Regions from separate parts of the Mesorhizobium sp. P3_B5 genome, predicted to be linked through region 2. Evidence: predicted binding sites of a transcription regulator. Region 2 holds the regulator's gene; each other region holds the start of a gene.

Evidence for each region. Region 2 encodes PhoB, which activates phosphate uptake and scavenging genes when phosphate is short. Its sites were predicted from a motif close to TGTCATNNANCTGTCAT; they were not measured.
Region 1: AC1DVW_RS02795 (acid phosphatase) is a predicted target of PhoB. The motif match lies at 1,364-1,380, and genes of this name have one in related genera.
Region 3: AC1DVW_RS08570 (ceramide glucosyltransferase) is a predicted target of PhoB. The motif match lies at 7,517-7,533, and genes of this name have one in related genera.

What each region holds. Positions count from the first base shown of each region.
Region 1 covers NZ_JBFUGR010000001.1:567,228-576,838, reverse strand. The annotation lists gene AC1DVW_RS02795 (acid phosphatase) at 1-1,217, opposite strand, end outside; gene AC1DVW_RS02790 (cytochrome-c peroxidase) at 1,422-2,693, shown strand; gene AC1DVW_RS02785 (FGGY-family carbohydrate kinase) at 2,707-4,314, opposite strand; gene AC1DVW_RS02780 (SDR family oxidoreductase) at 4,417-5,145, opposite strand; gene AC1DVW_RS02775 (sugar ABC transporter permease) at 5,172-6,431, opposite strand; gene AC1DVW_RS02770 (ATP-binding cassette domain-containing protein) at 6,428-7,261, opposite strand; gene AC1DVW_RS02765 (ABC transporter substrate-binding protein) at 7,341-8,405, opposite strand; gene AC1DVW_RS02760 (cupin domain-containing protein) at 8,668-9,552, opposite strand.
Region 2 covers NZ_JBFUGR010000007.1:111,993-121,603, reverse strand. The annotation lists gene AC1DVW_RS19300 (CHASE domain-containing protein) at 1-1,101, opposite strand, end outside; gene AC1DVW_RS19295 (ATP-binding cassette domain-containing protein) at 1,232-2,029, opposite strand; gene AC1DVW_RS19290 (sugar ABC transporter permease) at 2,043-3,374, opposite strand; gene xylF (D-xylose ABC transporter substrate-binding protein) at 3,525-4,565, opposite strand; gene AC1DVW_RS19280 (ROK family protein) at 4,837-6,084, shown strand; gene phoB (phosphate regulon transcriptional regulator PhoB) at 6,423-7,112, opposite strand; gene phoU (phosphate signaling complex protein PhoU) at 7,132-7,839, opposite strand; gene pstB (phosphate ABC transporter ATP-binding protein PstB) at 7,881-8,705, opposite strand; gene pstA (phosphate ABC transporter permease PstA) at 8,723-9,611, opposite strand, start outside.
Region 3 covers NZ_JBFUGR010000002.1:755,182-764,792, forward strand. The annotation lists gene AC1DVW_RS08530 (ATP-binding protein) at 1-609, shown strand, start outside; gene phoU (phosphate signaling complex protein PhoU) at 723-1,448, shown strand; gene AC1DVW_RS08540 (magnesium and cobalt transport protein CorA) at 1,545-2,552, shown strand; gene AC1DVW_RS08545 (GcrA family cell cycle regulator) at 2,714-3,232, opposite strand; gene AC1DVW_RS08550 (acetylornithine transaminase) at 3,591-4,790, shown strand; gene argF (ornithine carbamoyltransferase) at 4,808-5,719, shown strand; gene AC1DVW_RS08560 (Hsp33 family molecular chaperone) at 5,815-6,846, shown strand; gene apaG (Co2+/Mg2+ efflux protein ApaG) at 7,039-7,431, opposite strand; gene AC1DVW_RS08570 (ceramide glucosyltransferase) at 7,641-8,795, shown strand; gene AC1DVW_RS08575 (O-succinylhomoserine sulfhydrylase) at 8,826-9,611, opposite strand, start outside.

The DNA of each region.
Region 1 (9,611 bases), on a different contig from region 2:
TGCGAAACGATGGCGGCGAGATGCTGGTCGCCGCTGCCGACATCGGCATAGCCACCATGCTCGTTGAGATTGCCCTGCGGCTTGTAGAAGCTCACCGCAGGCAGCTTGCCGTCGTCAATGTCCTTGATGAACGCCACGCCGTCGAGGCCGCCGTCCTTCAGGTGCTCGGCGCGGGCAGCCGTGCCGGGCGCATAGGCGGCGAAGTAATTGTAGGGCTGGTGATGGAACTGGAAGTTCGGCACCGGCGTCGCATTCTTGCCGTCGAGCGCGGCCTGCCAGGCGCCGGAGTACCAGGCCCAGGCGATGCCCCGCAGCGACAAGAGATCGCCGATGGTGATCTCGTGCTGTGGCGGCAGCGTGGTCGGCGCCGCCGGATCGGCCAGCGCCTTGTCGCCGCCTGCGGCCGGCTTGTTGGCGCTCGGCTGATAGGGTGGCTGCATGGTATTAACCGCGTAGAAATCAGGCGTGATGGCGCCGTCATTGACGAATTTCGGCGCGCCGCCGAGCGCCGAGGGCGGCGAGTTGTCGGCGACCTTCAGCGTCTTGCCATCGGCGTCAACAACCGCGATCTGATCCTTGATCGGGCTGGTGTCGGCATGGGGATAGACCGGCACGCAAGCGCAGGCGATCTGGAAATGGTTGAGGAAGGAGCCGCCGAAGGCGCCCTGGAAGAAATTGTCGGCCAGCACGTATTTCTTCGCCACCGCCCACATCGGCAGGACGGAGCCGTCATAATGGCCCATGACGACGCTGCCCGAATCGGCCCAGGCGACGAACTTGTCGTTGCGGCCGCCATTGATCTGCATCTGCTCCTGATAGAAGCGATGCCAGAGGTCGCGGGTGATGACCGATGTCTTCAGATTGAAGCCATTCGGATCGTCGATGGCGAAGCACGCATTGGCCAGATGCGCGGTCTGCGCTTCGGTCACCGGCGGGGTGACACCCTTGCCGGTCAGGCCGCCCCAGGCCGGCGGCAATTCGGCCAGCGGCTTGCCGTCGCGGTCGAGCTGGCGCACCTGGTCGGCCGACACGTTGGACAGGCCATTGGCGCCAGGGAAGCCGCCATAAAGATTATCGAAGCTGCGGTTTTCGGCATAGATGACGACGACAGTATCGATCTTGTCGTAGCCGGCGGGAGCGGCGCCGGCGATGGTCGTGAAGGAAGCCAGCGCTGAGCCGGCCAGATAAAGCGAATTGAAGAGCTTGAGCCTCGACATGGAAATACCTCATGGCTGGGTGGTGGCTAGAGGGGCAGTGCATGGCCGGGGGGGCGACGAACCATAGGCATGCAGGTACTTCGATGCCTTGTCACCTTTGTGACAGTCTCGACCTTTGCGAACACGGTTGCGTGAGCGCGGGGACCGGTCATCAAGCCGTTGCAGTGCTTCCTTATTTCCGCAACGAAAATCGGACTGAGCCACATGACTGCTGGACGATGGAAAGGCCAGGTGATCGCGATCGTCGCGGCATCGGTGGTTGGCCTCGCCGTGATCGCGCCGGGAGCCACGGCCGAGCCGGATGGCATGCATCCCGGGCCGCTGTCGCGCGCGCAAGCCTTTGCCAGGGCGACGGCCCTGACCGCGCTTGGCCGCAAGCTGTTCTTCGATCCGTCGCTGTCGGCCTCGGGGCTGCAATCCTGCTCTTCCTGCCATGATCCGAAGCATGCCTTTGGTCCGGCCTCGGCCACCCCAGTCGAGATGGGCGGGCCCAAGATGGACCAGCCGGGACTGCGCGCCGTGCCGTCGCTGCGCTACCTCCAGGCGACGCCTGCCTTCACCGAGCATTTTTACGATTCCGACGACGAAGGCGATGAGAGCGTCGACAATGGTGCGACCGGCGGCCTGACCTGGGACGGCCGCGTCGATCGCGGGCAGGACCAGGCGAAGATCCCGCTGTTGTCGCCCTTCGAGATGGCCAACAAAAATGCCGGCGATGTCGCTGCCGCACTGCGCAAGGCCGCCTATGCCGACGATTTCAAAGCGGTTTTCGGCGACCAGGTATTCGACCATCCGGACGATGCTTTCGACGCCGCTGCCGAAGCGCTCGGGACGTTCGAGCAGAGTGCCGCCGATTTCTATCCCTATTCCAGCCGCTACGACGACTTCCTCGCCGGCAAAGCGACACTGTCGGCGCAGGAATTGCGCGGGCGCGCTTTGTTCGAGGATGAAGCCAAGGGCAATTGCGCCAGCTGCCACCTCAGCGAGCCGGCCAATGACGGCGAGCCGCCGCAGTTCACCGATTATGGTTTCCTCGGCATCGGCGTGCCGCGCAATCCGGCGCTTCCCGCCAATGCCGATCCGAATTATTTCGATCTCGGCCTGTGCGGCCCGCTGCGCACCGACCTCAAGGGCCGGGCCGCGTATTGCGGCCTGTTCCGCACGCCGACGCTGCGCAACGTCGCGCTGCGCAAGAGCTTCTTCCACAATGGATATTTCCACTCGCTGCGCGACGCTGTCGCCTTCTATGCGAGCCGCGATATCGATCCCGGCCGCTGGTATCCAAAGGCCACCGACGGCACGGTTCGCAAGAACGACGATCTGCCCAAAGCTTACTGGCCCAACCTCAACCAGGACCCGCCCTTCGGCAAAAAGCCCGGCGACAGACCGGCGCTGACCGATCCCGAGATCGACGACATCGTCGCCTTTCTCCAAACCCTCATCGACGCCGACCAGCAGGCCGACGCGGCGCGTTGAGTTTCGGATCGGCTCAGCCGCGGATCGCGCGCCCTGCCCGTTGTAGCAGTTCGAAGGCAGTGAAGCGCTTGTCGTGCCAGGCTTTCACTCCGCCGGCCGGACGATAGATCTCGCCGATGCGCGACATGCCGGTCATCGCCGATATCACGTCGGGATAAGTCTTCGCCGCCACCGCGCCCAACATGGCCGATCCCAGCAGTACCGGTTCGGGCGAGGTCGATCCGGCCACGGTCAGTCCTGTGGTGTCGGCCAGCAGTTGACGGACCAGTTCGCTCTGCGCGGCGCCGCCGCTGACGACGATGGTGTCGATGGCGATATTTTTCCCGGCCATCGCTGCCACGATCTGGCGCACGCCATAGCCGATCCCGCACAGGCCGGCGACATAGAGCGCGACCAGATTTTCGAGGGAAGTGTCCATGCCCAGCCCGGCGATCAGCGCCTTGGCTTCGGGGTCGGCGAAGGGCGAGCGGTTGCCGAGGAATTCGGGCACGACGTGCAGGCCATCCGCCAGACGCGCCGCCTCTGACAGTCCGGCGGACTGCGTCGCCGCCTGCTGGCCAAGCCAGGCAGCGAGGCCGATGCCTTGCGCCTTGGCTCGCACTAACACTTCGGCCGAGGCCGGGTGAAAGGCGATGAGATGATCGATCGCCGCGCCCGCCGCCGACTGGCCGCCTTCATTGAGCCATAGGCCCGGCACCATCGAGGAGAAATACGGGCCCCAGACGCCAGGCACGAAGGCGGGCTCGTTGGTGCTGGCCATGGTGCAGGCCGAGGTGCCGAAGACATAGGCCATGCGCGACTGCAATGTGCCGACATCTCCCTTACCACCGACGGTGCCGACACCGCCGGCATGGGCATCGATCAGACCGGCGGCGACCGGCGTTCCCGGCAGCAGACCGAGTTCGTTGGCGGCAGTTCCGGTCAATCCTTGAGCGAGTGCGGTGCCGCCTTCGGCGATCTCGGTGCCGATGCGGGCAAAGCCTTCGTCGGCGAGCTGGCCGAGGCCGATGGCGCGGAAATAGGCCTCGTCCCAGCGCCGCTCATGCCCGAGATAGGTCCATTTGCAGGTCACGGTGCAGATCGAGCGCGCCAGGCTGCCGGTCGAGCGCCAGGTGAGATAGTCGGTCAGGTCGAAGAAATGCTCGGCCGCGGCAAAACTCACGGGCAGGTTTTCACTTAGCCACAAGAGCTTGGGCGTCTCCATCTCCGGCGAAATGGTGCCGCCGACATAGTCGAGCACGCGATGCTTGCCGGCATTGATGCGCTGCGTCTGGTCGAGGGCGCGATGGTCCATCCAGACGATGATGTTGCGCTGGCTGTCGCCCGAGCGGCCAACCGGCAACGGTGCACCGCCCTGCCCGATCACCACCAGTGAACAGGTCGCGTCGAAGCCGATGCCGGCAATATCGCGCGGACCAAGCCCGGACTTCGCAACCGCCTCGCGCACGCTGGCGCAGACCGCGCGCCAGATGTCGTCGCTCGACTGCTCGGCGATCTCGCCCGGCTCGATGAACAGTGCGATGTCGCGCTTGGCCGACGCCAGCATGGCGCCCTCAGCGTCGAACACCCCTGCCCTGGCGCTGCCGGTGCCGACATCGATGCCGAGGAAGTGTGGGGGCATGGGGGAACCTCGAGGAATTGGCGAATAGCGAATAGCGAATAGCGAATAGCGAATAGCGAGCGATAATTTTCCTATTCGCTATTCGCTACTCCCTATTCGCTCCTACAAATCATTGCTCTGCGGCAGGATCACCAGATCCCGGATGGTGATGTTCCTTGGCCGCGTCAGCATGAACAGCACGGCTTCGGCGACCTCGGCGGGTTGCATCAGGCCGCCGGCGGCCAGCTCCTCGTCGAGCTTCTCCTTTGGCCAGTCGCTGATCAGCGCCGTCACCACGGGTCCTGGCGCCACGGCGCCGACGCGCAGGCCGTGCTTGGCGACCTGGCGGCGGACCGTGTGAACGAAGGCCTGCACGGCATGTTTGGAGGCGGTGTAGATCGGCTCCCAGACGACGGGTACGAGCCCGGCGATCGAGCTGGTGACGATGATGTCGCCGGTCTTGCGTTCGACCATGTGCGGCAGCACGGCGTGCACGGAACGGAATACCGCATTGATGTTGAGGTTCAGCATGCGGTCCCAGGCATCGGGATCGCCGCCGAGGATCTCGCCGCCGACATAGGCGCCGGCATTGGCATGGAATATGTCGAGCTGGCCGGCCTTCTCCAGAATCTCAGGCATCATGGTGGCGACGCTCGACGGCTTCATCAGATCGACCACCACCGGGATCGCCTGCGGCCCAAGCTCCGCGCAAACCTCCTTCAGCCTGTCCTCGGCGCGGTCGACCAACACGACCCGTACGCCGGCGGCGATCAGCGCCCTGGCACATTCGAGCCCAATGCCCGAGGCGGCGCCGGTGATTGCCGCGACTTTTCCACTCAAATCCTGAGCCATTTCGATGGTCTTCCTGTCTACTGGGTTCAGGCTCGGCCGTGGGAAACCCGCGAACGGCGCGCCAGGGAGTCGACGATGACCGCGATCGCCAGAACGGCGCCGGTGATCATGTAGCGAAGCGACGACGACAGGTCGAGCAGCGTCAGCCCGCTGGCGATCGACTGGATGACGATGATGCCGAGCAGCGCCGAATAGGCGCTGCCGCGGCCGCCGAACAGGCTGGTGCCGCCGATGACGGCCGCCGCGATGGCGTTGAGGTTGACGTCGCCGGTGCCGGCCTGCTGGCTGGCCGAGGCAAGGCGTGCGGCCGACAGCACGCCGCCGAGGGCGGCGAACATCGAGCACATCGCAAAGGCGCTGAGATAGATCAGCCGCACCTTGATGCCTGCGCGGCGCGCGGCTTCGCGATTGCCGCCGACGGCGGTCATCGAGCGGCCCCATTTGGTGCGGGTCAGCGCATAGTTCATCGCCACGACCAGGCCGACGAACAGGCCGAACATCCACGGGATGCCGCGTGCCTGGTTGAGATAGGCGACGATCAGCTCCAGCACGATGGTCAAGGCGGCGACCTTTACGATCAGGCCGCTAACCGACGGCGCCGACAGGTTGACGGCGCGGCGGCGGCTGACGGTGCGCAGGCCGGTGATCAGCATGACGATGCCGGGTACCGCCGCCAGTCCGAAAGACACCCATTTGGGCATGACCAGCAGCTGGCCGAAATTCACCAGGTTCGAACCGTAAGGCAGGTTGATCGAACCGGTGGAGCCGAGGATGTAGAGCTGCAGCCCGAGCACCGCGAGCAGGCCGGCCAGCGTCGAGACGAAGCTCGGCATGCCAAGTCGATTGAACAGCAGCGCATAGAGCGAGCCGATCAGCGCGCCGAAGGCGACGGCGGCAAGGATGGCGAGCGCCACCGGCCAGCCCTGGTTGACCCATAGCGTGCCGACAAGCGCCGAGGCAAAGCCGCTGATCGAGCCGACCGAGAGATCGATCTCGCCGACCATCAGCACGCAGACGATGCCGAGCGCAATGACGCCGACGGTCGAGCAGTCGAACAAAAGATTGACGAGATTGCTCGAGGAGACGAACACCGGATTGAGCGTGGTGAACACCGTCCAGATTATCACCAGCCCGACGACCACCGGCAGCGAGCCGAGATCGCCGGAACGCACGCGGTCGAGGAAGGCGCTGATCGTGCCGCCAACGCCTGTCGCATGCTTGACGCGCACGTCGCTGCGGTCGAGCGCCGTCGACGCCGAGGTGTCGTGCTTGGGCTCCGCGCTCATGGCCGCTGCTCCTGCTTGTGCTCATGCCCGGGTTTTTGCTCCAGCCTGCGTCGCTCGGCACGGCGCGATACCGCATTGTTGGAGGCGCCGGTGATGGCGCTGACCAGTTCCTGGTTCGAAGCGTCGGGTTCGAAGACACCATTGTTGCGGCCGAGCCTGAGCACGACGATGCGGTCGGCGACGGCGCGCACGTCTTCCATATTGTGGCTGATCATCAGCACGCCGAGGCCGCGCTCGCGCACCCGGTCGATCAGGTTCAGCACCTCCGCGGTCTGGGCGACGCCGAGTGCGGCTGTCGGCTCGTCGAGCAGGATGAGTTTCGGCTCAAGCAGCAGCGAGCGGGCAATCGCCACGGTCTGGCGCTGGCCACCGGACAGCGAGGCGACCGCTTCGCGGACGCTCGGAATGCGCGCCGACAATTCGTTGAGCAGCGTCCAGGCGCGGATCTCCATCGCCACCTCATCCAGCCGCAGCGGATTGAGCTCCTTGCCAAGAAAAATGTTGGCGACGACGTCGAGGTTTTCGCACAGCGCCAGGTCCTGGAAGACGGTGGCGATGCCGAGCGTCAGCGCCGCACTGGGGTCGGGCATGGTCACTTGCCGGCCACGGAAATTGATCGTTCCCGAACTCGGTTGGTGGACGCCGGCAAGGATCTTGACCAGCGTCGATTTGCCGGCGCCATTGTCGCCGACCAGCGCCACCACCTCGCCGGCATGCACGTCGAGATCGATATCGGTCAGCGCCGACACGGCGCCGAAATTCTTCGAGATGCCGCGCAGGCTGAGCACCAGCTCGCCTGTGGCAACCGGTCCGTCAGAAATGTCGGTCATGGATGGCAAACCTTTCCGGAAGGCCGGTTGTTTTGACGTCCGGCCGCCGCAAGGGCGGCCGGACCTGATGATAGTGCTATTAGTTGGTGATGCCGAGCTTCTTGCAGCCTTCGACGTAACGATCGACGCAGAGCTCGGCGGCCGTGTTGATCTTCTTGTCGATGATCTCCGCCTTGAGGTTTTCCTGCGTCACCACCGCCGGCGTGAACAGCTGCGAGGGCGTATCGTAGAGCGTCATTTCGGCTTTCGGCGCCTCACCCGACAGCAGCTTGACGGCAACGTTGGCGGCGGCGGCCGCGACGATCTCGCTCGGCTTGGAGATGGTGTTGTACTGGTCGCCGGCGATGATCAGCTGCAGGGCAGCGATGGTCGCATCGTTGCCGGTGACCGGCGGCACTGGATCGACGCCGGCTGCCTTGAAGGCGGCGATAGCGCCGCCACCGGTGCCGTCATTGGCGGCGACGACGCCGAGGATCTTGGTCGAGAAGCGGGTGATCTGGCCGCTCGCCCACTGCTGTGCTTTCGGCGGCGCCCATTCCGGCGTGTCGAACTCGGCCAGGATCGGATAGCCGCTGTTGTCGAGGCTGGAATGGATGCCCTTCTTGATCAGGCCGGCTGCCGCGTCGGTCGGTGAGCCGTTGATCTGCAGCAGGCCACCGCTGGCGGGATCGACCTTCAGCGCCTTCAGGTGCTCGACCAGCGAATCCGCGATCGCCTTGCCGATGCCTTCATTGTTGAAGGAGACGTAGAAATCGGCCGGAGCGGTCGGGATCGGCCGGTCATAGGCGATGACCTTGACGCCCTGGCTCTGCGCCAGCTTGACCAGCGAGGCGGCGGCGGTCGAGTCGACGGGGTCGAGCACGATCGCCTTGGCGCCCTGCGAGATCACCGAGTTGAACTGCTGCTGCTGGCGCGAGGCGTCGGCATCGGCATTCTGGTAGAGCACCTTGCAGCCGGGGCAGAGTTTTTTCATCTCGGCGACGAAGCCGGGATAGTCGTGCTGCTCGTAGCGCGTCGAGGCCTGGTCTGGCATCAAGAAGGCAACCGTGGCGTCGGTGACCTCGGCGGCAAAGGCGGCGGTGCCGCTCAGGAGAGAGAGTGCCAGTGCTGCCGCACCGGTCGATTTCCAAGCAAATCTGGTCATTCGAATGTCTCCGTTTCAAGGAATGGTTTCACGAAAGCCTGGACGCCAAAAATGGCGCGCCGGGCCTTGACTGCAAGTCGAACAGTTGAGAGGATTTTTTGTCCTGAACTCGGCCGAATCCGCCTGGATCACCGCTCTGTTCTGGCTTCATCCTCTTGATATTGCTGGATTTCAAGACAAGCGATCTCCAGCACGGGGCGCCTCCAGCGCACCCCGCGTTTTTTCCTTCTGCAAATGTTCAGGCTCCTCCCGGTCCTCCCTGTTAGGCGGCAATCTCCGCGCTTATGTTTTCCGCCAGCAAGGCCCGAAAGCGCGAAGGCGACATGGCCTTCTGCACCAGGAACTGGCGGTTGAAATTCGAGATGTTGTTGTAGCCGGCGGCGTAGCAGATCTCGGTGATCGACATCTGGTCTTCGCTCATCAGCAGCTGACAGGCGAGATTGATGCGCAGTCGGTTGACGTACTGGACCAGCGCCATGCCGGTGTGGCGGCGGAAGCTGCGCGAAAACGCGCTCGGGCTGCGGCCGGCAATGGCGGCAAGGTCACCTTCGCTGAACGGCTCGGTCAGATGCGCATTGATGTAGGCAAGCGCCTTGTTGACGCCGGCCGACATGAAGCCGGAGGGATCGGGCAGATAGTTGGCGCTGGTCAGCGGCCGCACGTCGGCGGCGCGGCTGAGGATATCGACCAGCGTCATGAACAGCGCGATGCGGCGCACGCCTTGCGCCTCGACCAGTTCGGCCAGCACCGGCCCGGCAAGCTGGGCCGTGGCTGCCGAGAACAGCGCGCCGCGACGGCTGAGTTCGAGAATGCCGGTGCAACCGGCAAGTTCGGGAAGTGCGGTGGTGGCGTCGGCGATGAACTCTTGCGAGAACTGGACGACGCGGCCGCGCAGCGGCACCACGGCGCCGGCAGGCACGTCGCTCACCCAATTGTGCGGCAGGTTGGGACCGGTCAGCACGAGGTTGCCGGGCTCGAATTCGCCGATGAAGTCGCCGACGAAATAGCGGCCTGTGGTGGCGACGACGTGGTGGATTTCGTATTCGGGATGAAAGTGCCAGCGCACGGTGTGGAAGGGGTAGCCGTGGGCCCACGCCTTGAACGACTCGCCTCGCCTGATCTGGACAACTTCCAAGTCCGGATTCATGTCAGTTCCTCCCGGCGCCGGTCCGGTCGTGCGACCAGTTGCAGTGCCTTGTCCCGCAG
Region 2 (9,611 bases):
GATCGCCAGCACCCGCGTGATCGAGTTCTTGATACGATGCTTCATCTCCTGCAGCATCAGATCCTTTTCGAGCAAGCTCTTCTCGGTCGTTTCGTGCAGCAGCGACTTGGCGTCATAGGCTCGCTCCTGATAGCGCGCCACCAGCGCAATGGCGCCTGCCAGCAGCAGGCCGAACAGGCCCAGCATCACCGGAATGGCGCGCGAGGAGGGCTGCGAGAAGGCGCTTGTCGGCCTGAACAGGACGGTCCATGGCCGGCCGGCCACGGTGATCTGGCGCGTCACCAGCAGCCTGTCGCCGAAGCTTGCCGCCGGCGGTGTTTCGGACCGGAACAACAGATCGCCCGCGTCCACCTTGCCATCGTAGATTTCGGTATTGACCGGCAGCAGCGGCGTCCGGCTGAGCGCGATCTGGAACAGATCGCCGGCGCGAAAGGCGGCATAGAGTAAACCCGCCGTCGAAGATCTCGACGCATTGATGACGTCAGGCGCGGTCTCGACATTCAGCCGGACGAAGACCAGGAAGCCGGGAAAAGTCTGCGTAGCGCCCGTGCCCTGGCCGAGCTGGACAAGCCCGCTCGCATGCTGCTGGTCGTCGGCCATCGCCTTTTCGATCGCCGCCCGGCGCACCGGTTCGGTGAACATGTCATAGCCGATGCTCGACTGGTTGGACGGGTCCAGCGGCTCGAACATGAAGATGGGCGTGCGCCACGGCTGCGTCGTTTCAGGATAGACCGGGTGGGCGACGCCATGATCGTGCAGAATATCACGCTCGATCGCCGCCTCGTCGCCGGTTTTCGCCAACCTGAGAAAACCGATGCCACGCAGGCCGGCGAAATTGTTGTCGACATCGAGCGCGCTGAAGAACGCCTTGAACTCTGCTTGCGAAATGTCGCCATTCCGGGCGTCAAACAGCGCCTGGGTTGAGCGCAGCAGCGACAGATGCAGATCAATGCGGCTCTCGATCCGGTTCAGCGCGTCGTCCGCGGCCGCCTCGAATTTGATCCGCGCCGCCTCCTGCGTGGCGAAATAGGCAAATCCCGCCATCGTCAGGCTGATCAGCGCGACGGCGATAAAGGCAACGATTGGGAAAAACTTCTTCAACGGATGCTGCGGCCCATGAACGGTTCGGGACCTTTATGAGCAAGTCATCCCGCCAACACAATGGCGGGGCCAAACCATCGCGACAGCTGGCCTATCATATGCATGCGATTAGCCGGCTTACCTTACGAACTCAAGCGGCGATCTTCAGCGCGCCAGGCCCGGGAATGGCCCCGGGTGGGCATTTGCCCAGGATGATCATGCCGAGCACCTCGTCCTGGGTCACATCGGTGGTGCGCGCCGTGCCGACGACCTGGCCATTCTTCATCACGCAGACCCGGTCGGCGAGTTCGAATACGTCATGAATGTCATGGCTGATCAGGAAGATGCCGATGCCGTCGGCCTTGAGCTGCTTGACCAGTTCGCCGACCTGCGCCGTTTCCTGCGGTCCAAGTGCCGCCGTCGGTTCGTCCATGATCAGGATGCGGGCGTTGAACAGGATGGCGCGCGCGATCGCCACCGACTGGCGCTGGCCGCCCGACAGCTTGATCACCGGCTCCTTGAAGCGCTGGAAGCGGGGATTGAGCCGGCCCATAACCTTGCGTGCCTCGGCTTCCATGGCGACATCGTCGAGCGTGCCCCAGCCGGTCATCAGCTCACGGCCGAGGAACAGATTGGCGGCAGCGTCGACATTGTCGGCCAGCGCCAGCGTCTGGTAGATGGTTTCGATGCCGTATTTCTTGGCATCGCGCGGGTTGGAGATCGCAGCCTCCTGACCGTTGACGAAGATCTGGCCCGCGTCGCGCTTGTAGGCGCCGGACAGGATCTTGATCAAGGTCGACTTGCCGGCGCCGTTATGGCCGAGCAGCGCCACGACCTCGCCCGGGAAAAGATCGATGGACGCATCGTCGACGGCGCGAATGCCGCCAAAGGCGATCGAGATGTTGCGCATGTCGATCAGCGCGGTGCCCGTGGGAGCAGTTTTTTCCATGATCGTTCCTCCCCTAGACGCGCTTGCGATAAACGGTGTCGAGCCAGACGGCGATGACCAGAACGGCACCGACGACGATGCTCTGCAGCGGCGAGTCGATGCCGAGCAGCACCATGCCGGATTGCAGCGACTGCATCAGCAGCGCGCCGAGCATGGCGCCCAACACCGTTCCGGCGCCGCCGGCCAGCGACGTGCCGCCGATGACGGCGGCGGCGATGACCAGCAGCTCGTCCAGCGTGCCCAGTGCATTGGTCGACGCGTTGAGGCGGGCCGACGAGATCGCCGCGCTGATCGTCGCCAGCACGCCCATGATCATGAACACCTTCATGGTCACCCAGCGCGTGTTGATGCCGGCAAGTTCCGCCGCCTCCGGATTGCCGCCGATGGCGAAAACATAGCGGCCGAAACGGGTACGCTTGGTGATGAAGGTCATGATGATGCCGACAGTCACCGCCATCAGCACCGGTATGGCGATGCCATGCGCGATGAACAGCCCGCCTTCGGGAAGGGTGATGCCGTTCTGCTGCGCGTATTGGCGCACGATGCCGATCGGCCATGGATAGGAATTGGCGATCCAGACGGCGCCGAGGATGGCCACGCAAGCGACCACGCCAAGCAAGGTCTCAGCCCAGACGGGGCGCAATGGAAAGCTGAACCGCTTGCGTTGCGAGCGGCCGTTGAGCAGCGCGAAGGCAACCGCCGCACAGGCGACGACACCGACGATCCAGCTGGCCGTGGCGCCGATCGAGCCGCGTGGTCCGCCACCCATCAGCTGGAAGGTGGCGTCGAGCGGCGCGACCGTGCGGCCGCTGGTGATCAGCCATGCCATGCCGCGCCAGACCAGCAGGCCGCCCAGCGTCACGATGAAGGCCGGAACCTCCATATAGGCGATGATGAAGCCCTGGAACGCGCCGATCAGCAGACCAAGCACCACGCCGACGGCCAGCGCGATGATCCAGAGCCAGGGATTTCCAAGTTGGAAGCCGATGACGCGAATGAGGAATTCGGCCTGCGCCACGCCCATGATCATGCCGATCACGCCTTCGACGGAACCGACCGAAAGGTCGATGTTGCGCATGACGATGACCAGCACCATGCCGGTCGCCATGATCGCGACCGAGGAGGTCTGCACCGACAGGTTCCACAGATTGCGCGGCGTCAGGAAAAGCCCGCCCGACAGGATGTGTATGCCGATCCAGATGACCAGCAGCGCGCCAACCATGCCGAGCATGCGCGTATCGAGCTCGGTAGCCCTGAGGAACCGCCCGACGGCGCTGAGTTCGGATGCACGCGCCCGGTCTGCGGCAGTGCTGGCGACCGGCTGATTAGAGGTCGTATCGGTCATGCTATCCTCCCACCGGTTTGCCGTCTGGCGCGGATGCCGGAACATGGATGCTATTTGCTTTCCGCGATCATTTGAAGCGGAAAGCCCCTTGAGAAACGCCGCGGCTTTTGGGCCGCGGCGCCGAAATTTGGAACCGATAGCGGTCCGGTTTTAGTTGCAGGCCGCAACGCTGCCAGCAGTGACGCCAGCGCAGACTTCGTCCTTCTTGATCCAGCCGGCATCGATGACGACGTTGAGGTTGTCCTTGGTGATGGCAACCGGGGTCAGGAACAGCGACTTGACGGTGTTGCCGCCAGGCGTCGTGAAGTCCTTGGCGCCGGCAATGTCGCCGGTCTTCTTGCCGTCGGCCAGCTGCGAGGCGATCTCGGCGGCGTTCTTGCCGAGTTCGCGCGCGTCCTTCCACACCGACACGGTCTGCGTGCCGAGTGCGATGCGGTTCAGCGCGGCGTGGTCGCCGTCCTGGCCCGACACCGGCACGGTTCCGGCCAACCCTTGAGCCGTCAGCGCGGCGACGACGCCGCCGGCGGTGCCGTCATTGGCTGCAACCACCGCATCGACCTTGTTGTCATTGGCGGTCAGGAACTGTTCCATGTTCTTCTGGGCATTGGCGGGCAGCCAGCCGTCCGTATAGGCCTCACCGACATTCTTGATCTTGCCGCCGTCGATGGCTTCCTTCAGCACTTCCATGGAACCGGCGAACAGGAAATCGGCATTCGGATCGGCACCCGAGCCCTTGATGAAGACGTAGTTGCCTTCCGGCTTGGCCTTGAACACTTCGCGGGCCTGCATGCGGCCGACTTCCTTGTTGTCGAAGGTCAGGTAGAAGACATCCTTGTTCTCGATCAGGCGGTCATAGCCGACGACCGGAATGCCTTCGTCCAGTGCCTTCTGCACCGCCGGGCCGATGGCCGATGCATCCTGCGCAAGGATGATCAGCGCGTTGGCGCCCTGCGAAATCAGGCTCTCGACATCGGTCAGCTGCTTGCCGGGATTGGACTGCGCGTCGGCGGAGATGTACTTGTCGCCGGCGGCCTCGATCGCCGTCTTCATCGCCGCTTCGTCGGTCTTCCAACGCTCTTCCTGGAAATTCGACCACGAAACGCCAATGACCTTGTCCTTCGCCTGTGCGACCGACGCCAACGTCAACGACATGGCGACACCCGCCAGCATGGCGACTGCAAATTTCTTCATGATATCCTCCCTAAATCGCGCGCAGCGCGACAAACTGGCCCGAAGGCCGGCACAAAGGCTCTATTTTTTCGAGCCTCGAAAAAATAGTGGTCCAACGTCGGAGCGCTGTCAACATCGATTCTGATGGATTTTGATGTGTCGCTGACTTTTTTTCGAGGCTCGCAATAAATAATGACAGTGCCGCCGGCTTCTGCCAATATTTGGCCGGTGTCACCGACTGCCTTCAATATCATCAGAGGCCGCGAGGACGACCGGGAGGAAAACAAAAAAGATGTCGGTTGGAATCCGCCACGACGATTTGCGCCGCCGCAACCGGGCGATGGTGCTTTCGGCCGTGCGCCGCGCCGGCCAGCCGTCGCGGACCGAGATCGCGGCGACCACCGGCCTCAGCCACTCGACCATATCGGCGATCTCCGCCGACCTGATCGGGGAAGGCATCCTGGCCGAGAGCAAGGCCAGCGAAGCTGTTTCGCTGAAACGCGGCCGGCCGCAAGTCGGTCTCGGGCTCAATCCGGAAGCAGCCGCTGTGATGACAGTGGTGCTGTCGCTGAATTTCCTTTCCGTCGCTGTCATCGACTACGCCGGCCAGGTGGTGGCCGAAGAGCAGCGCCGGCTGGACACGCTGACCATGCCGCGCGACGAACTGATCGGCGAATGTGTCGCCATAGTCAGGCGTCGGCTCGAGGATCCCGACCTCGACACCCACAGCGTCGCCCGCATCGCCATGGGCATCCAGGGCATCACCGATTCGCACGCCCGCGCCATGCTGTGGTCGCCGATCACGCCGCAGACCGACATCGCCTTCGCCGACATACTGGAAGGCGAATTCGGCATTCCGGCCACCATGGAAAACGACTGCAACATGATGGCGGTGGCGCTGCAGTGGCGCGATCCGGTCCGCTACCACGACGATTTCATCGCCATCCTTTTGTCGCACGGCATCGGCATGGGACTGGTGCTGAAGGGCGAGCTGTTCACCGGCACCCATTCCTCGGGCGGCGAGTTCGGCCACATGATCCATCGCCCGGGCGGGGCGCTGTGTCGTTGCGGGCGGCGCGGCTGCGTCGAGGCCTATGCCGGCAACTACGCCATCTGGCGCAACGCCAGGCAATTGGGCGAGGACGCCGAGCCGGTCGCCGATGTCAGCGACGCCGACATGCGGGCGCTCGCCGTCGCGGCACGTGAGAAAGACGGACCGGAGCGCGAGGCCTACCGCAAGGCCGGCGAAGCGCTTGGCTTCGGCCTCGGCAGCCTGTTTGCGCTGATCGATCCGGCGCCGGTCGCCATGGTCGGCGTCAGCGCCGCCGCCTTCGACCTGATCGAACCGGCGCTGCGCGAGGCCATCGCCCAGACCGCCGGCGGCCAGCACTCGAAATCGATCTCCTTCGACACCGAACCGAACGAATTGCCACTGATCCGCGAAGGCTGCGCCATGCGGGCACTGAGCTTCGTCGACCAGGAGATCTTCGCGCCGGGCGGGCAGGCACGGGCTGGCGCTATCGGGAAAGACGTGGCCTGAGGACGACGTCAATCATTGATGCCGCAGATTGTCGCCGACTTTAGAGATTGGCCGAAGCCGTCCCAACGTCGTCATCCCAGGGCGAAGCAGGAGCGAAGCTCCGTCGCGGAGACCCTGGGATCCATGCCGTGAAATCGGTCAAAGAATTCAACGGGGCAGAATTCTGCACAGTAGCAACGCCTTGAGGTCGCGGCATGGATCCTTGGGTCTGCGCCGCGTCGCTACGCTCCTTGCTTCGCCCAAGGATGACGAAGCCATGAGCGGGCTGAGCCAATCATCGACGCGTGAGGTCCGGGAGTGGACGCATTCAACCAATAAACGCTTCCGCGCCGAGGGACCTAGTCTTCGCGGATCGCATAACCGGCGCCCCGAATGGTTCGGATGACATCTGGCATGCGGCCATTGTTGACCGCCTTGCGCAACCGGCCGACATGCACGTCCACCGTGCGTTCGTCGATATAGATCGTCTCGCCCCAGACATTGTCGAGCAACTGGCTGCGCGAGAACACCCGGCCAGGATGACGCATCATGAACTCGAGCAGGCGGAATTCGGTCGGCCCGAGCCGGATCTCGCTTTTCTTGCGATAGACCCTGTGCGATTCGCGGTCGAGCACGATGTCGCCGACCTTCAGCACGCTGGACAGCACTTCCGGCTTGGCGCGGCGCAGCAGCGCCTTGACCCTGGCCATGAACTCCGGCGTCGAGAACGGCTTGACCAGATAGTCGTCGGCGCCGGTCGAGAGGCCGCGCACGCGGTCGCTCTCTTCGCCACGCGCGGTCAGCATGATGATCGGCAGCCGCTCGGTTTCGGGCCGCATCCTGAGACGCCGGCACAGCTCGATGCCGGAAACCGCCGGAACCATCCAGTCCAGCACCAGCAGGTCGGGCACGTTTTCCTGCAGGCGGATCTCAGCTTCGTCGCCGCGCGTCACCACCTCGACCTGGTAGCCTTCGGATTCGAGATTGTAGCGGAGGAGCAGGCCTAGCGGCTCCTCGTCCTCCACCACCATGATGCGTGGCGCGATCATCGGCTGGTCACCCTTGTCGTCATGCCGCCGGCGCGGACATCGCCGTCTCGTCCTGCTTCGGACGATTGGCGGGCAGCTGCGTGCCGGTCAAAACATAATACGCATTTTCGGCGATGTTGGTGACATGGTCGCCGATGCGCTCGAGGTTCTTGGCGCAGAACAGGAGGTGCGTGCACGCGGTGATGTTGCGCGGATCTTCCATCATGTAGGTCAAAAGCTCGCGGAACACCGATGTGTATTTGACGTCGATGCGCTCGTCGTCGTTTCTGAGCTTGGCGAGCGCTGCCGCATCGGCGGCGGCATATTCCTCGACCACCCCTTGCACCTGGATGAGCACAAGTTGAGCCATCGCATCGATGGAATGCGACAGGTCGCGCGGCGTGACGCTGAGGCCGACGGTGCCGACGCGCTTGGCGATGTTCTTGGCGAGATCGCCGATACGCTCGAGGTCGCCGGCCATGCGGATCGACCCGACCACTGCGCGCAAATCGTTGGCCATCGGCTGGCGCTTGGCGATCAGCGTGATGGCGCGGTCGTCCAGCTCGCGCTGGCGCGCATCCATGATGGCGTCGTCGGAGACGACGCGCTGCGCCAGGGCGTTGTCCGAATTGAGCAGCGCCTTGGTCGAGCCGCTGACCATCGAGCCGGCGAGATCGCCCATGTCGCGGATCAGCTTGCTGATCTGCCCCAGCTCTTCATCGAAAGATGCGACGGTATGTTCACCCATGATCCTAGTCCTCGTGCCTGAAACTTCGCTGCCGGAACCGCTCAGCCGAACCGGCCGGTAATGTAGTCCTGGGTGCGCTTGTCGTCGGGGTTGGTGAACATCTTGTCGGTGGCGCCCTCCTCGACGAGGTAGCCGAGATGGAACATCGCCGTGCGCTGCGACACGCGCGCCGCCTGCTGCATCGAGTGGGTGACGATGACGATCGTGTAGTTCTGGCGCAGTTCGTCGATCAGTTCCTCGACACGGGCGGTGGCGATCGGATCGAGCGCCGAGCAGGGCTCGTCCATCAGGATCACCTCGGGCGACACGGCAATGGCGCGCGCGATGCACAGACGCTGCTGCTGGCCGCCGGAAAGGCCGGTGCCGGGTTCCTGCAAGCGGTCCTTGACCTCGTTCCAGATCGCCGCCTTCTTCAGGCTCGACTCGACGATCTGATCCATGTCGGCCTTGCGCTTGGCCAGTCCATGGATGCGCGGGCCGTAGGCGACGTTCTCGTAGATCGACTTCGGGAACGGATTGGGCTTCTGGAACACCATGCCGACGCGCGCCCTCAGTTCGACGACGTCGATGCTCTTGTCGTAGATATCCTCTTCGTCCAGCGTGATCTTGCCGGTCACCCGCGCCGAATCGATGGTGTCGTTCATGCGGTTGAGGCAGCGCAGGAAGGTCGACTTGCCGCAGCCCGACGGGCCGATCAGCGCCGTCACCTGGTTGAGGCGCACGTCGAGATTGACGTCGAACAACGCCTGCTTCTCGCCGTAGAACACGCCGACCTTGTCGCCGCGCATTTTGATCACTTCGTTCGACTTGGCGTTCATTTTATCGCCCACAGCGTTTTCAAGGGACTGTTCGGTCATGATGTTCATACCAAAATGCCTTTTTTCTACCAGCGCCGCTCGAACCGGCGCCGAAGCACGATCGCGGTGATGTTCATGGCCATGAGGAAGACCAGCAGGATGATGATGGCGCCGGACATGCGTTCGACGAAGGCGCGTTCGGCCTCGTTCGCCCACAGGTAGATCTGCACCGGCAGCGCCGTCGCCGGATCGAAAGGTGTCTTCGGATAGTCGGCAACGAAGGCGACCATACCGATCAAGAGCAGCGGCGCGGTTTCGCCGAGCGCGCGCGCCAGGCCGATGATGGTGCCGGTGAGAATGCCGGGGGCGGCTAGCGGCAGGATATGCTGGAACACCATCTGCATCTTGGAAGCGCCAAGACCAAGCGCTGCCGCGCGGATCGACGGCGGCACGGCGGCCAGTGCCGCACGCGTCGCGATGATGATCGTCGGCAGCGTCATCAGCGTCAGCACCAGGCCGCCGACGAAAGCGGCCGAGCGCGGCATGCCGAGGAAGTTGATGAAGACGGCAAGGCCGAGAAGGCCGAAGACGATCGACGGCACCGCGGCCAGATTGTTGATGTTGACCTCGATCAGGTCGGTGAACCGGTTCTTCTTGGCGAATTCCTCCAGATAGATGGAGGCGGCGACGCCGATCGGCAGCGCCAGCAAAAGCACGATCACCATCATGTAGAGCGAGCCGATGATCGCCACGCCCATGCCGGATGTTTCCGGACGGCTGGAAGCTCCGTAGGTGAACAGGCCGGTGTTGAAGTGCTCGGCCATCACGCCGTCCGCCTTCAGCTTGTTCATCCAGGCGATCTGCTGGTCGGAAACCTTGCGGCGCGCTTCCTCGACGCCGAGGTCGATCTGGCCCTTGAAGGCCGAGTCGAGATTGGCGGCGGCCAGGATGTTGACGTCACGCGTCGTGCCGATG
Region 3 (9,611 bases), on a different contig from region 2:
CGCGGGCCGGCCCGCAACGACCCGGCGGCGCGCGAGCAGTTCCTGCAGATCATGCAGAGCCAGACCGGCCGCATGGCGCGCCTGATCGACGATTTGTTGTCGCTGTCGCGGCTGGAAATGAAGCCCTATCTGGCGCCGGGAACCGAGGTCGATCTGCGCCAGACCATCGACAGCGTCATCGATTCGCTTGGGCCTCTCGCCCGGGAGAATGGCATCGTCATCGAGCGGGCGTTTGCCGAAGGGCCGCTGGACGTGCCCGGCGACCGGGACGAGCTGTTTCAGGTCTTCGAAAACCTGCTGGAAAACGCCTGCAAATACGGACAATCGGGCGGGTGCGTCACAGTGTCGATCGCGCGCACCGATACCGGTTCCGAACCTGGCATCGATGTCACCATCACGGATTTTGGTCCCGGCATTCCCGAGGAACACATTCCACGCATCACCGAGCGCTTCTATCGTGTCGATGTCGAGAACAGCCGGACCCAGAAGGGCACCGGCCTGGGCCTGTCCATCGTCAAGCACATCCTGACACGCCACAACGCCAGGCTTTCGATCAAGTCGGAAGTCGGTAAGGGCGCGGCGTTCACCGTTCATTTGCCGGCTCGCTGACGCGATACTATGTACTAACGGTTCATTTCTTTTTTCTGTCATCCGGCTAGCGTATCAGCGGAGGATTCGAGGAAGCGACTCAAGGCCACAGATCCCGGAAAGGCATTTCGTCCATGCAGTCCGTGCATATCGTCAGCGCCTACGACGAAGAGCTGAAATACCTGTCGAAGCGCATCGCTGCGATGGGCGGGCATGCCGAACGCATGGTCGAACAGGCGATCTCGGCCCTGGTCAATGCCGATCCCGGCCTCGCCCAGAAAGTCATCCGCGACGACATCGTGCTCGATGAAGGGCAGCGCGAGATCGATGACAAGGCCATCGTCATCATCGCCAAGCGCCAGCCGATGGCAACCGACCTGCGCGAGATCGTCGGCGCGATCCGTATCTCGGCCGACCTCGAACGGGTCGGCGATCTCGGCAAGAATGTCGCCAAGCGGGTGGTCGCCGTTATCGACGGGCGCCAGCCGACCAGCCTGTTCCGCGGCCTCGAGGCGCTGGCCGACCTTGCTTTGACGCAGCTCAAGGAAGTGCTCGACGTCTATGCGTCGCGCTCGGTGGAAAAGATCGGCTTCGTGCGCGACCGTGACGACCAGATCGATGCCATGTACACCTCGCTGTTTCGCGAATTGCTGACCTACATGATGGAAGACCCGCGCAACATCACGCCGTGCACGCATCTCCTGTTTTGCGCCAAGAACATCGAGCGGATCGGCGACCATGCCACCAACATCGCCGAGACGATCTACTACATCGTCACTGGCGACCAGATGCCGGCAGAGCGGCCGAAAGGCGACAAGACCGACAAGATCGGTGCTCCCGCAACGCTACCGGGGAAGTGAACGGTCGCCACTCGAACGCTTCATCCTATTGCGCTAAACTATCCGGACGTTAAGCTTGTCGTTCTCTGGTGAAGGCCATGCTTTCAGGAGGCCGCGATGGAATATGTTCGAGAGTTTGCTCCAGCACCGCCAACGGCGGGCATCATCGCTTCCAGCGTCTATCAGGCAGGCCGGCGTGTCGCCGACATTCCCATCGAGGAAGCCGGCGAATGGGCCAAGAAGTCCGGCCACGTCGTCTGGATCGGCCTGCTCGAACCCGACCGCAACCTGTTGCTGCGCGTCCAGGCGCAATTTCATCTGCATGAACTGGCGATCGAGGATGCCGAGCATCCGCACCAGCGGCCGAAGATCGAGCAATATGGCGACGCCTTGTTCATCGTTGCCCGCACCGCCCAGCTGATCGACGGCCGCGTCACCTTCGGTGAGACGCACCTGTTCGTCGGCTCAGGCTATATCGTCAGCGTCAGGCACGGTCCGTCGACCTCCTATGCCGCCGTTCGCCAGCATTGGGAGAGCTGCCCGCATTCGCTGGCCAAGGGCGAGGATTTCGTCCTCTACGCCATTCTCGATTTCATCGTCGACAATTACATGCCCGTGCTCGAGCAGATCGAGGACGAGGTCGAGGTGATCGAGGACAGGGTTCTGCTGAAGCCGATGACCGGTCCCGACATTGAGCGGCTCTATATGCTGCGCCGCGATCTGTTGCGCCTGCGCAATGCGGCATTGCCGCTGGTGGAAGTCTGCCGCCGCTTGACCAGCGCCGACCTGCCGCAGATCCACACCGCCATGCACCCGCTGTTTCGCGACGTCACCGACCACATCCGCACCGTTCAGGAGAAGATCGACAGTTTGCGGGAGGTGCTGGCCTTCGCCTTCGAGGCCAGCCTGCTGGTCGGCCAAAGCCAGGAAACGGCGATCTCCAAGAAGCTCGCTTCATGGGCCGCCATCCTGGCGGTGCCGACCGCGTTCGCCGGCATTTACGGCATGAATTTCAACGATATGCCGGAGCTGAAGATGGAATACGGCTACCCGGTGGTGTTGGCGACAATCGCCCTGATCTGCTCGTTCCTGTACTGGCGGTTTCGCAAGAACGGCTGGCTGTGAAAGAAAGCGAGTAGGGAATGGGGAGTAGCGAATAGGAAAAAACGGAGTTGCCTTGTCGCGGAGGCTCAATCCATTTCTATTCGCTATTCGCTATTCGCTATTCGCTATTCGCTATTCGCTATTCGCTATTCGCTATTCGCTATTCGCTATTCGCTATTCGCTCAGCGGCTCCGCCGCCGTTCCGAAGCCGGCTGGAACGCCACCCGCGCATGGTACTTGCAATAGGGGCCGGTTTCGGCGGCATCGTTGCCGCAGAAATGGAAATCCTCCGAAAGCGGATCGCCATTCGGCCATTTGCAGGTGCGCTCGGTCAGTTCGACGAGCTGCAGATGCCGCGAGATCGGCAGGACGACGTTCTCGACCGGGCGGATGTAGTGGCGCGCCACCGGTTCGGCATCGAACTGCGTCTGCAGCGCGTTTGCGCCGATCGAGGTGGTGACATGGCGCTGGGCACTTGCAGCGCGCGAAACCGATTTCTGGACGGTCGATCCCTGCACCGCCTTCTTCTGGCGCGCCGGCGTTGCGGTCGAGCGTCCGCGGCCCGACAGCTTCAGCCGGTGCACCTTGCCGATGACCGCGTTACGGCTGACCCCACCAAGCTGTGCGGCAATCTGGCTGGCGCTCAGACCCTCCGACCACAATTTCCTGAGAAGTTCGACCCGCTCGTCAGTCCAGTTCATGAGACCGCGCTCCTGCTAAGCGTGCGGCAATCGGAATCCATTCCCGACCCGGCAACCTTTGCCGGGGCAGACACCACATATATTAGGTGATTAGGTCCGCCGCACGAAATCTAGTTATTTCCCGACTACAATTACCTCATGTGTTGACTCGGTGACAAGAGTCCCAAGGGCAACACGAATCGGTTTTTTAGGTTTTCCCCAACTTGCCCGGTCGCTTATGAGCCGGCATCTCGTCGGGGGGCTTGCCGCGCGCCTTTGCACGACGTTTTCGTTGACTTCATGGCCGAAAAACACGATAAGCCGCAAAGGCCGCCGCTTGGGCGGCTTTTTTGATTTTCCGGTTCCGGAGACGCATATAATGAGCGGTTCGGCGCTTTTCGAGACCTTTGCTCGCGCACCCCTGGCTTTCGACCACGGGGAAGGCACATGGCTGGTCACTGACAAGGGCGAGCGATATCTCGATTTTGCCGGCGGTATCGCCGTGAATTCGCTCGGCCACAGCCATCCGCACCTGGTCGCCGCGCTCACCGAGCAAGCAGCCAAGCTCTGGCATGTCTCCAACCTCTACGAGATTCCGGCGCAGAGTCGGCTTGGCGAGCGACTGGCCGACGCCACTTTCGCCGACAAGGTGTTCTTCACCAATTCCGGCGCCGAGGCGCTGGAATGCGCCATCAAGACGGCGCGGCGCTATCAATTCGTCAACGGCCATCCCGAGCGCTTTCGCGTCATTACCTTCGAAGGCGCCTTCCATGGCCGCACCCTGGCGACCATCGCCGCCGGCGGCCAGTATAAATATCTGGAAGGCTTTGGGCCCAAGGTCGAAGGTTTCGACCAGGTCGGCTTCGACGACATCGACGCCGCCGAAAAGGCAATCACGCCGGAGACCGCCGCGATCCTGATCGAGCCGGTGCAGGGCGAGGGCGGTATCCGCCCGGTGCCGACGCAGTCGCTGAAGCGGCTGCGGCAGCTGTGCGAGCAGCACGGCCTGCTCTTGATCTTCGACGAGGTTCAGTGCGGCATCGGCCGCACCGGAAAGCTGTTCGCCCATGAATGGGCGGGCGTCACTCCCGACCTGATGGCGATTGCCAAGGGCATTGGCGGCGGCTTCCCGATGGGCGCTTGCCTTGCGACTAACGAGGCCGCGGTCGGCATGACCGCTGGCGTGCACGGAACCACCTTCGGCGGCAATCCGCTGGCCATGGCGGTCGGCAACGCCGTGCTCGACGTGGTGCTGGAAGACGGCTTCCTCGAGGACGTCCAGCGCAAGGCGCTGCTGATGAAGCAGGGGCTGGCGAGTGTCGCCGACGAATTCCCCGATGTCATCGAAGGCATCAGGGGCACCGGGCTGATGCTCGGCCTCAAATGCGCGATGCCCAACACCAAGGTCAACATGGCCTTGCGCGACCAGCATCTGCTGGCGGTGCCCGCCGGCGACAACGTCATTCGCCTGCTGCCGCCGCTTACCGTCACCGACGCCGAGATCCACGAGGCGCTCGACCGCATCCGCGCCGGTGCCCGGGGCCTGGCCGACGCCATCGCCGCGGCTGCCGCGAAGTAATCCCGGAACCATTCCTGATGTCACTTCGCCATTTCACCGATCTTTCCGCCGTTTCCGAAGGCGATCTGCGCTTCATGCTGGACGACGCGGTGCTGCGAAAGGCCAGGCTCAAGGCCGGCGAGCGGACAAAGCCGCTCGAAGGCAAGGTGCTGGCGATGATCTTCGACAAGCCGTCGACGCGCACGCGCGTGTCGTTTGACGTCGGCATGCGCCAGCTTGGCGGCGAGACCATCATGCTGACCGGCACCGAGATGCAACTAGGCCGCTCCGAAACCATCGCCGACACCGCCAAGGTGCTGTCGCGCTATGTCGATGCGATCATGATCCGCACCACCTCGCATGAGCGGCTGCTTGAATTGACCGAGAACGCAACGATCCCCGTCATCAACGGGCTGACCGACGACACCCACCCTTGCCAGCTGATGGCCGACATCATGACCTTCGAGGAGCATCGTGGTCCGGTGGCCGGCAAGACCATCGCCTGGACCGGCGACGGCAACAATGTGCTGCATTCGCTGCTCGAGGCCTCGGCGCGGTTCCAGTTCAACCTGAATGTCGCCGTGCCCGAGGGCAGCGAGCCGGCGCAGAAACATATCGACTGGTCGAAGGCGCATGGCGGCAAGCTGAGCTTCACCCGCTCGCCCGAGGAAGCCGTGCATGAGGCCGATTGCATCGTCACCGACTGCTGGGTGTCGATGGGTCAGGAACATCGCGCCCGCGGTCACAATGTGTTCTCGCCCTATCAGGTCAATGCAGCCCTGATGGCGAAGGCCAAGCCGGACGCCCTGTTCATGCACTGCTTGCCGGCGCATCGCGGCGAGGAGGTGACCGACGAGGTCATCGACGGACCGCATTCGGTGGTCTTCGACGAGGCCGAGAACCGGCTTCACGCCCAGAAGGCCGTGCTCGCCTGGTGCTTGGGCGCTTGATGTGTCTGGGCGCTTGATCTGGGGCGGCGCGATGCCTATCTGCGCCGCATCACGCAAATCAAGCGCGTTTGGACGCATGCACCCCAGGGGGCGGCATGGCCGCGCCCTGGAGCTTTGTCATGTTGGAAACGCATCAAGTGACTGAACATCACCTCAAACTCGGCGAATTCGGCTATGCCGGCGACGATCACGTCGTGCCCTTCGAGGTCGGCCCGCTCGACGTGCGCGGCCGCACGGTCCAGCTCGGGCCGATGCTCGACGCCATCCTCAGCCGCCACGACTATCCCGAGCCGGTCGCCCGGCTGCTGGCGGAAGCCTGTGTGCTGACGGTGTTGCTTGGCACCTCGCTCAAGTTCGAGGGCAAGTTTATCCTGCAGACCCGCACCGACGGGCCGGTCGACATGCTGGTCGCGGATTTCTCCACGCCATCGGCCTTGCGGGCCTATGCGCGCTTCGATGCCGACCGGCTGGAAGCCTTGATCGCTACCGGCGAAACGTCGCAGCAGACGTTGCTCGGCAGCGGCGTTTTGGCGCTGACCATCGACCAGGGCGCCCACACGCAGCGCTACCAGGGCATCGTCCAGCTCGACGGCGAAACGCTGGAAGATGCGGCACGCACCTATTTCCGCCAGTCGGAGCAGATCCCGACCGATCTCAGGCTGTCGGTGGCCAAGCTGCTGACGCCAGGTCCTCGTGGCGCCCGTGAGCAGTGGCGCGCCGGTGGCATCCTGGCGCAGTTCCTGCCGCAATCGCCCGAACGCATGCGCGTGCCTGACATTTCGGGCGGCGACGGCGATCCGCGCGACGTGACGCATGAACCGGCCGACAATTCCTGGCAGGAACTGGTGGCGCTGCTCGGCACCATCGAGCCGACCGAACTGATCGACCCGACGATCGGCGCCGAGCGGCTGCTCTACCGGCTGTTCCATGAGCACGGCGTGCGCGTCTTCGGCGGCGTTCCAGTCGCCGACCAGTGCTCATGCTCCAGGGACAAGATCCGCGGCATCCTCGAGGGCTTTTCGGCGCAGGAGATCAAGGACAGCACCGAGGACGGTGGCATCCACGTCGCCTGCGAGTTCTGCTCGAAGCAGTATGACTTCGATCCGGCGGAGTTTGCGGCTCAGTAACCTCTCTTCCTTCTCCCCGTTCTACGGGGAGAAGGTGCCCGAAGGGCGGATGAGGGGCAGCGCGACCGTCGGCAAATGGCAGCGGCAATACACTCAGACGCGCTTGTACATGGAAGATAATCTCAGGGACCGGCGCCGCCCCTCATTGCCCTGCCGGGCATTTCTCCCCGTATTGAGACGGGGAGAAAGACGCTAGTTCACCGTCCGCCGTGTCCCTGGCAGATCCAGCGAAAACGCCGGGATGGCGATGTCGAACGTCTCGCCCCGCTTGTTGCGCATGGTGTAGTGGCCGACCATGATGCCGGACGGCGTCGAGAGCGGGCAGCCGGACGTGTATTGATAGCTGTCGCCGGGGTTGAGTTCGGGCTGGTCGCCGACAACGCCGGCACCGCGCACTTCCTCGACCCGGCCGGTGCCGTCGGTGATGTGCCAATAGCGCGACAAAAGCTGCACGAAATCGTCCGACTGGTTGTCGATGGTTATCTGATAGCCCCAGACATAGCGGTTCTCGGAGGGATCCGAGCGATCCTCCAGATAGAACGGCCTGACCTGCACTTCGATGTTGCGCGTAACGGCGCGGTACATGGGCTACTCCAAGGCAATGTGAGCGGAACTGTCGGCGCTCTCCCCGGCCCGGTCAACGACCTCAAGCGCAGGTGCCGACAAACAATGTCATTTAAGTGACACATGACAATGATGGTGTGTCCGGACTGTGCCGGGCGACTCAAGCGCTCTGTCGAACCGTTCAAAAATGGCTATTTGCGGCCGGCTTTTCCCGGAGTGACCAGATCTCGATGGAACTGACAGTCATAGCCGCAGCCCTGCTTTCGATAGCCCTGCTTCTTTCAAATCTCGCCGGCATCCTGCTCGCTTCATTCATGCTGAGACGGCGGCGCTCCATCGCGCCGCCCGCCGGCAAGGCGCCGGGGGTGTCGATCGTGGTCCCGGCGCGTGGCGTCGAGCCATTTACCGAGGAGACCCTGGCACGCGCCTTCTCGCTCGACTGGCCGCGCTATGAGCTGCTCTTCTGCGTCGCCCACGCCGACGATCCGGTGGTCAAGATGATAAACAGGACGATTGCCCGGGTTCCCGAGATACCGGCCCGGCTGCTGTTTGGCGATGACCGCATCAGCGGCAATCCGAAGCTCAACAATTGCGTCAAGGGTTGGGAAGCGGCCCGCCACCAATGGGTCATCCTTGCAGATTCCAACGTGCTGATGCCCATGGACTATGTCCAGCATCTGCTGGCGGCATGGCGCGACGACACCGGCCTCGTCTGCTCGACGCCGATCGGCTCGCGGCCGGCCGGGTTCTGGGCGGAGGTCGAATGCGCGTTCCTCAACACGCTGCAGGCGCGCTGGCAATATACCGGCGACGCGCTTGGCCTCGGCTTTGCCCAGGGCAAGAGCATGCTGTGGAACAAGCCGATGCTCGATGCCAATGGCGGCATCCGCGCACTGGCCGCCGAGATCGCCGAGGACGCCGCCGCGACCAAGCTGGTCAATGGGCTCGGGCTGCGCGTCAATCTTGTCGCCTCGCCCTTCGAGCAGCCGCTTGGCCAACGTAGTTTCGACGAAATCTGGTCGCGCCAGGCGCGTTGGGCGCGCTTGCGCCGCGTCACCTTCCCGCTGTTCTTCGCGCCCGAGATATTCACTGGCGTGGCGGTGCCACTGGTGCTGGCGCTGTTGGCGGCGGCGGGCGCCGGCTTCAGCCTGCCGGCAACCGCGCTCGCCGTGCTCGCACTCGCCTACCTGCCGGAATGCGCCCTGGCCTGGGGCAAGGGCTGGTACCTGTCGCCGCGCATGATCCCGGCGCTGATGGCGCGCGACGTGATGCTGCCCGCCCTCTGGGTGCGCGGCTGGCTCGGCGGCGCCGTCGACTGGCGCGGCAACGCGATGACCATCGGCACCAAGGCAGCCGAACTGGAAGAGACGCCGTCGGGCGCCTGAGCGCCCGCGCCTTGTCGTATCGGGCGAAGCCTATTTTGCCGACTTCAGCGCCTGCTCGATATCTGCGAGCAGATCGTCCGCATCCTCGAGGCCGACGGAGAGCCTCAGCGTTCCCGGCCCGATGCCGAGTTCGGCGCGCGCCTCGTCGCTCAGATTCTTGTGAGTCGTCGTCGCCGGATGGGTGATCAGGCTCTTGGCATCGCCGAGATTGTTGGAGATCAGCACGATGTCGAGCGCGTTCTGCAAGGCGAAGGCCGCCTGCTTGCCGCCCTTGACGTCGAGGCAGATCAGCGTCGAGCCACCCGACATCTGCTTCTTGACGACCGCCGCCTGCGGGTGGTCGGCGCGGCCCGGATAGATGACGCGGGCGATTTCCGGCCGCCCGGCCAGGAAATCGGCGATCTTGCCGGCGCTTTCGGTCTGCTGGCGCACGCGCAGTGGCAGCGTCTCCAGGCCCTTCAGCAGCGTCCAGGCGTTGAACGGCGACAGGCTGGGGCCGGTGTGGCGGAAATAGTCGTGCAGGTTCTCGTCGATCCACTTCTTGTCCGACAGGATGACGCCGCCGAGACAGCGTCCCTGGCCGTCAATATGCTTGGTCGCCGAATAGACGACGATGTGGGCGCCGAGCTGCAAAGGCTTCTGCTGCAAGGGGGTGGCAAAGACGTTGTCGACGATCAGCCGCGCGCCGATCGAATTGGCGAGCGCAGCAACTGCGGCGATGTCGATCACTTCCAGTGTCGGGTTGGTCGGGCTTTCCAGGAAGAACAGTTGTGTGTTCGGCCTCACCGCCTTTTCCCAATTGGCGATGTCGGTGCC